One region of the Blautia sp. DFI.9.10 genome, then DNA from elsewhere that is predicted to be linked to it. Evidence: predicted binding sites of a transcription regulator. Region 1 holds the regulator's gene; the other holds the start of a gene.
The links. Region 1 encodes Rex, which represses fermentation and respiration genes when NADH is low (regulators of the CRP and FNR family bind a similar motif). Its sites were predicted from a motif close to ATTGTTAANTANTTAACAAT; they were not measured.

Region 1 (3,801 bases):
ATTCCGCTACATTGGTGCAGACATCCGGAAGGACCATAGTCTCGTCGATCTCGCTGTCTCTTGTTTCCAGCTCTTCGATACGGGCTTCGACTTTTTTCAGCTCGGCTTCCCGTTTTCGTTTCTTTGCCTGTTCTTCCTTCATCTGCTGCCAGGAAAGCTTGTTCTCGGAAACCGATTTTTCTTCGGCAGGTGCCTCCGGAGAAGTGCTTCCCGGTGCATAGGTACTGGTCAGCTCCTCCTTCTTTTCCAGATAGTAATCATAATCACCGATGTAATTTACCACTGCTTGGTTTGTCAGTTCCATGATCCTGGTCGCAGTCTGATTGATAAAGTAACGGTCATGGGATACATAAAGGACTGTACCGGTGTAGCTGACTAGTGCTTCCTCCAAGATCTCCTTGGAAGCAATATCCAGATGGTTGGTAGGCTCGTCAAGGATCAGGAAGTTGGCTTCGGAAAGCATCAGCTTTGCAAGGGAAACACGGCCTCTTTCTCCACCGGAAAGTGCGGAGATTTCCTTGAAAACATCATCTCCGGTAAAGAGAAATGCAGCAAGCATATTTCGGATCTCGGTCTCTGTGAGAGTCGGATAAGTATCGGAGATCTCCTGGAAAATCGTCTTGTCCATATGCAGAACATGATGTTCCTGATCGTAATAACCGATCTGCACCTTGGAACCAAGGGAAAATTTGCCGGCATCTGCCTCAATAAGACCGTTGATGATCTTCAGCATGGTGGTCTTTCCGGTTCCGTTGTTTCCGATCAGTGCCACACGCTCGCCGCGTTTGATATCAAAGGAGATATCGGAGAACAGGGTCTGTCCCGGAAAGGCCTTGGAAAGCGCTTCCACGTGGAGCACATCGTTTCCGCTTAACACCCGTGGTTCCAGCGAGATACGCATCCGGTCCTGGAGCTCAAGAGGCTTTTCGATCCTCTGTACACGGTCCAGCATTTTTTCACGGCTTTCCGCACGCTTGATGGATTTTTCACGGTTAAAGGATTTCAGCTTGGCGATAACGGCTTCCTGATGCTTGATATCCCGCTGCTGATTTAAGTATGCCTTGTACTGTGCATCACGAAGCTGAGCCTTCTTGAGAGCATAGGCAGAGTAGTTGCCGCTGTATACGCGGGTCTGTCCGGCTTCGATCTCAATGACCTTGGTGACTACCTTATCCAGAAAATAACGGTCATGGGAGACGATAAAAACAGCTCCCGGATAATTCAGAAGATAAGTTTCCAGCCAGGAGATGCTTTCCATATCCAGGTGATTGGTTGGCTCATCCAGAAGCAGGATATCCGGCTTGGAAAGAAGCATCTTGCCCAGCGCCACGCGGGTTTTCTGACCGCCGGAAAGAGTTTCGATCTGCTTGTCATAATCTTCCTCCGTGAAGCCGAGACCCTTTAAGACACCGGTCAGCTCACTTTTGTAAGCGTATCCGTTCTCCAGCTCAAACTGATGGGTCAGGCGGGTATAGGTTTCCATCAGACGGTTCAGCTCATCACCGGTCACCGTGTTCATTTCCTGTTCCATATTGCGGATACGGCGTTCCATATCGATGATGTGCTGCTTGGTGGTAAGAAGCTCCTCGTAGATGGTATGATGTCCGTGGATATCCTGGTACTGGGCAAGATAGCCGATATTTTTATCCCGGGCAAGCACCACGGTACCGGAATCAGCAGAAAGCTCCTGCATGATGATCCGCAGCAGTGTGGTCTTTCCTGCACCGTTGCATCCGATCAGAGCAGCCTTTTCACGGTCTTCAATGTGAAAGGATGCATCATTTAAAATTACTTTTTCGCCAAAGGCCTTGCATATATTCTGACATGATAAAATCATAAAAACTGTCCTCCTGTATAAAGAATCACCCCTGTTTATGCCTGAACAGGGAAAAATCCTCCACCTATTATAACGGAAACTGCCGGGATTTCAAAGAAAAAATCAATTATTAGAAAAATTATAAAGAAATTTGTACAGAATAGACAACTTTAATTGACAGGAAAATGTCAATTCGTTATAATTAACCTAGTGTAAGGTAAGGAGGAAAACTATCGTGGAGACAAAACAAATCTCGAAAGCGGTGATTAAGCGTCTGCCACGCTATTACCGCTACTTAGGAGAGCTGATGGAAGACAATGTAGAACGTATTTCTTCCAATGAGTTAAGTAAGAAGATGCATACCACAGCTTCTCAGATCCGTCAGGATCTTAATAATTTCGGCGGTTTTGGGCAGCAGGGGTATGGCTATAATGTACACTATCTTTATACAGAGATCGGTAAGATCCTGGGACTAGATACCGTTCATCCGATGATCATCCTGGGTGCCGGTAATCTGGGACAGGCACTTGCCAATTATGTGGATTTTGAGAAGCGCGGGTTCAGGCTGGTTGGTATCTTTGACGTAAATCCTGTGCTTGAGGGCATCGCAGTCCGTGGACTTGAGATCCAGATGCTCAGTGAGCTTCCGTTTTTCCTGAGAGAGAATAACGTGGAGATCGCGATCCTGACACTTCCCAAGAATAAAGCCAAGGAAATGGCAGATATTCTGGTGGAGAACGGGATCAAGGCAATCTGGAATTTTGCACATCTTGATCTTGAGACACCGGATGATGTGATCGTAGAGAACGTTCATCTTTCCGAGAGTCTGATGACACTGTCTTATAATCTCAGCAAATACAGGCAGGAACATGTGGATAAGTAAGAATTGTTAAGCTGCCGGAAACGGCAGCTTTCTCTATGACAGAGGGGAGGCAGAAGACAGAATGAAGAAGCTTGTTACCTGCAAAGAAATGAAGGATCTGGACTCCACAACGATCCGTGAGATCGGAGTTCCCTCCGAGGTTCTGATGGAGCGGGCAGCACTGAAGGTGGTAGAGGAAACAGAAAAGTATCTCCAGAAGGACGAAAGGATCCTGGTAGTCTGCGGAAGCGGAAACAATGGCGGTGACGGTATCGCTGTTGCCAGATTGTTCCATCTGAAGGGGATCCGGGTAGAGTTTTATATGGTCGGAAACAAAGATAAAATGACCAGAGAGACAGCTCTTCAGTATAAGATCGCTTCCGGTTATCGTGTCCCGGAGGTGAATAACCCGCAGTGGAGTGAATATACTACTATAGTAGATGCCGTGTTTGGGGTAGGCCTGACGCGTCCGATCGAGGGGCATTATGCTGATATCATCCATGAGATGAACAGTGCGAGGGCCAAAAAGATCGCAGTTGACATCCCGTCAGGAGTGAACGGAGATACTGGCCTGGAAATGGGAATTGCCTTCAGCGCCGATCTGACTGTCACATTTGCCTACCGGAAAAGAGGTCTTTGCTTTTATCCGGGAAGACTGTATGCAGGAAGGATCGTTACCGCCGATATCGGGATCTATGAGCAGGAAGCTGTGACTGCATCTGCCGCCTGTCTGGAAAATAAAGATCTGCAGCTGTTTCCGGAACGTGATCCCGGCGGAAACAAGGGTACCTTCGGAAAAGTGCTCTTTGTGACCGGAAGTGAGGGAATGTGCGGAGCCGCTTATTTAAGCGCCAGTGCAGCACTTCGTGCCGGTGCGGGAATGGTAAAGATCCAGACTGTGGAAGCCAACAGGATCCCGCTGCAGATACTCCTTCCGGAGGCTATGGTCTGCAGCCGCTTTGATCAGGAATCCAATGAACAGCTTCTATCCTGGTGTGATGTGATCGTGATCGGACCGGGACTTGGAACATCAGTGGCCAGCCGTGAGAGAGAACAGTGGTTTCTCACGGCGGCTGCCCGGGAGAAAAAGCCGCTGATCCTGGATGCGGACGGCCTGAACCTT
Region 2 (3,801 bases), on a different contig from region 1:
ATATGCCTGACGGGAAGCCGCATAGAAAGAGGGGAGAACAAGTATCCATGGAAAAAGAGTTAAAAGATAAAAAACCAGCCGAAAATGGCACACCCAAGGTGCCCTGGACGAAAATGATCCCTGCAGCAGCTGTGATTGCGGCGCTTGCGTTTTCGGGCATAAAGGCGAAGGGATCCGAGGAATCAACGGAAGCAGTACAGAAAGCAGAGACAACCGTGATGTCTGCTTCGGAGTTGGAAAAATATCTCGGATATGAAGAAGGAAATACTGTTTCTGACAGCACATCTGCCTCAGATAAGAAAAACAGTACATCAAAGAAAAGCTCATCAAAGAAAAGTGCGAAAAAAACAGCAGCAAAAAAAAGTTCTGGTACGAGAACGGTTTCAGAATCAGCAAAAAGCAATGTCGGTGCGGCAGGACAGGGTTCTACCCAGACCCCGGTAGCGGCAGTTCCGGCCAATGGCTATAAAGATGGAGTATATGAAGGATCTGGAACCGGATTCGGTGGTACGATCCGTGTACAGGTAACAGTCAGCGGAGGAAAGATCGCAGCCATTGATATTCTGGAGGCATCTGGAGAAACTGCGTCGTATTTTGCGTCAGCTCAGGGTGTGATCAGCAGGATGATTGCCGGAAATACACCGAATGTAGATGCAGTAAGTGGAGCAACCTATTCCTCCAACGGAATCATCCAGGCAGTTCAGAATGCCCTCTCCCAGGCAGCGGCAGATGGAAACAGCCAGCAGGTCACCCCTACACCTGCGGCAACTGCTTTACCAACTCCGACATCAGCTCCGTCACCTACAAAAAAACCATCCAAAAAACCATCTCCTACAAAGAAACCGGAAGATCCGGACAGTCCCAAAAAATATCTGGACGGTAAATATACAGCTTCGGCAAAGGGCTTCAATGGAGATGTGAAAGTAACTGTGACCATCAAGGATGGAGTGATCGAAGCTCTGAAACAGGAAAATACGGACACGGAGCAGTTTTTTGAAAAAGCATGGAGCATGCTGGAAGAACAGATCATTGGCACGGATTCTGTGGATGATATTGATGCAGTAAGCGGAGCCACCTATTCCTCCAACGGAATTCTGAACGCTGTAAAAAAAGCTCTCAAAGAAGCGGTCAATCCGGAGTATGGAAAGAAACCTACACCAACTCCAACAAAGAAACCGACACCAAAGCCAACAGCCACACCGAAACCCACGGCAACGCCGAAACTGACAGCCACACCGAAGCCAACAGAGACACCGGCAGCAACCCCGACGCCGGAGCCGGAAGATCCGGATGTGACGCCGGTTCCGGAGGAGCCTAATGTAACTCCAACACCAGGAACAAATGAGCCGGATGCGACACCGGAGCCAACGGAAGCACCGGAACCGGTGGGAATGTACAGAGATGGAACGTATACGGGATCAGCTTTTGGATATGGAGGAAAAACATATCTGACAATTACGATCTCAGGAGGCCAGATCGCATCCATTGAGCAGACCAATCAGGATACACCGGAATTTTTTGATCCTGCATGGAGCACGATCTATTCTCAGATCATGGCAAACCAGTCGGCAGATGGCATCGATACCGTCAGCGGAGCAACATATTCATCCGAGGGTATCATAGACGCTGCACAAAAGGCCCTTGCCCAGGCGAAGAATTAACCGGGTGAACAGTGGGCAGCTATAAACATTTGATTTTAAGCCAATAAATAAGATGTGAAAGAAACCTCTGGACTTCTTGATTTTCTTGAAGTTCAGAGGTTTTTTACTATGGTTCTGAAATTGTTTTCATAAATCGATAAAAAAATAACAGGTATGTATACAGAATAATAGGAGAAATATCAGAAAATATAAGTGGTTTAAATGATTTAAAAAGTAAATTAGAGGGATTTAACCTGAGAAATACAATAAAATTTTTGTTGCACAGGGCAATATTTTATGTTATGTTTGAATGTGTGTAATTAAAGTTGTTATTAAAATGACAAACAATGCTGAAAGGAGAACAAATATGAGCAGTAAAATTACGATCATCGGAGCAGGAAGTGTAGGAGCAACTATCGCTTATACCTTATCACAGAGGAGTATTGCATCAGAGATCGTTCTGATCGATATTAACAAAGATAAGGCTGAAGGTGAGGTTATGGATATTGAGCAGGGAACCAGTTTCCGTGAGCCGATCTCCATCGTGGCAGGAGATTACCCGGATGCTGCAGATTCTGACATTGTGATCATCACTTCCGGTATTGCCAGAAAACCGGGACAGACTCGCATCGAGCTGACACAGACCAACGTCAACATTATGAAGAGTATTACTCCGGAGATCGTAAAGGTGGCTCCCAAAGCGCTTTATATTATCGTAAGTAATCCATGTGATATTATGACTTATGCATTTGCAAAGCTTTCCGGACTGCCGGAAAATCAGATCCTTGGTTCCGGAACCGCCCTGGATACGGCCCGTCTCCGCTGCAGACTTTCTCAGCACTACGGTGTATCTGAGAAAAACATCCACGCCTATGTATTCGGAGAGCATGGAGATACTTCCTTTGTACCGTGGTCCAGAGCCTTTGTTGCAGGTGCGACCCTTGATGAGTTTGACAAGATCGTTCATGAGGATCAGAAAGATCTGCAGCCACTTGACAGAGAAGAGGTTCTGGAGTATGTTCATACTTCAGGATCAACTGTGATCGCCAAGAAGGGTGCTACATTTTATGCGGTAGCCGTATCTGTTTGCAGACTTTGCTCGCTTCTTCTTGCAGCATCTGATACAATAGTCAGTGTATCAACCATGCTTCACGGAGAGTACGGTGTTGAAGACGTATGTCTTAGTACCATGGCTTCTATCGGACCGGAAGGTGTAAAACGTATCGTTCGTGTTCCGCTGACCGAGGAGGAGACAGAGAAGCTTCATGCAAGCGCCAATGCTCTGAAGGACGTGATCGCACAGATTGATCTTTGATAAATGTCAGAAGCTGTGTAAAAAGGAAAAAGCAGCCTCAGGCAAATTTGAAACAACGGGAGAAAGATAAAAATGGATATTATTCAGGTAATTACCAGAGAATTGAACGTTGAGAAATGGCAGGTCGAGGCAGCGGTTAAGCTGATCGATGAAGGCTGCACCATTCCTTTTATTTCCAGATACCGTAAGGAAGCAACCGGTACACTGAACGACGAACAGCTTCGTAATCTTAATGAGAGACTTACTTATTTAAGAAATCTTGAGGATAAAAAGGCTCAGGTTCTGGGCAGCATCGAGGAGCAGGGCAAGCTGACTCCGGAGCTGAAGAAACAGATCGAGGCAGCGCAGACACTCGTTGTGGTAGAGGATCTTTACCGTCCGTACCGCCCGAAGCGCCGTACACGTGCCATCATCGCCAGGGAAAAAGGTCTGGGACCGCTGGCCGACATCATCCTTCTCCAGATGACGAAGAAACCTCTTGAAGAAGAGGCAAAAGCATTTCTTTCTGAGGAAAAAGAAGTTAAAACTGTGGAAGAGGCCATCAGCGGTGCCAGAGATATCATTGCAGAACACATTTCTGATGAAGCAGATTATCGTATCAGTATCCGTAAGAGAACAATGGATAAGGGAACTATATGTTCCACCGCAAGAGATGAGAAGGAGCAGTCTGTATACGAGATGTATTATGACTTTGAGGAGCCGGTGAAAAAGCTTGCAGGTCATCGTGTCCTTGCTCTGAACCGTGGTGAGAAAGAGAAATTCCTTACTGTGAAGATCCTTGCACCTGAGGAAGAGATCATCCGTTATCTTGAAAAACAGGTGATCGTCCGCGATAATCCATACACT

Region 2: a site for Rex is predicted at 1,966-1,985, ahead of NE671_RS13900 (L-lactate dehydrogenase). Genes of this name have one in related genera too.

What each region holds. Positions count from the first base shown of each region.
Region 1 is NZ_JANGAA010000001.1:184,957-188,757, forward strand. It holds gene abc-f (ribosomal protection-like ABC-F family protein) at 1-1,837, opposite strand, end outside; gene NE671_RS00825 (redox-sensing transcriptional repressor Rex) at 2,052-2,699, shown strand; gene NE671_RS00830 (NAD(P)H-hydrate dehydratase) at 2,761-3,801, shown strand, end outside.
Region 2 is NZ_JANGAA010000027.1:6,837-10,637, forward strand. It holds gene NE671_RS13895 (FMN-binding protein) at 48-1,661, shown strand; gene NE671_RS13900 (L-lactate dehydrogenase) at 2,008-2,955, shown strand; gene NE671_RS13905 (Tex family protein) at 3,028-3,801, shown strand, end outside.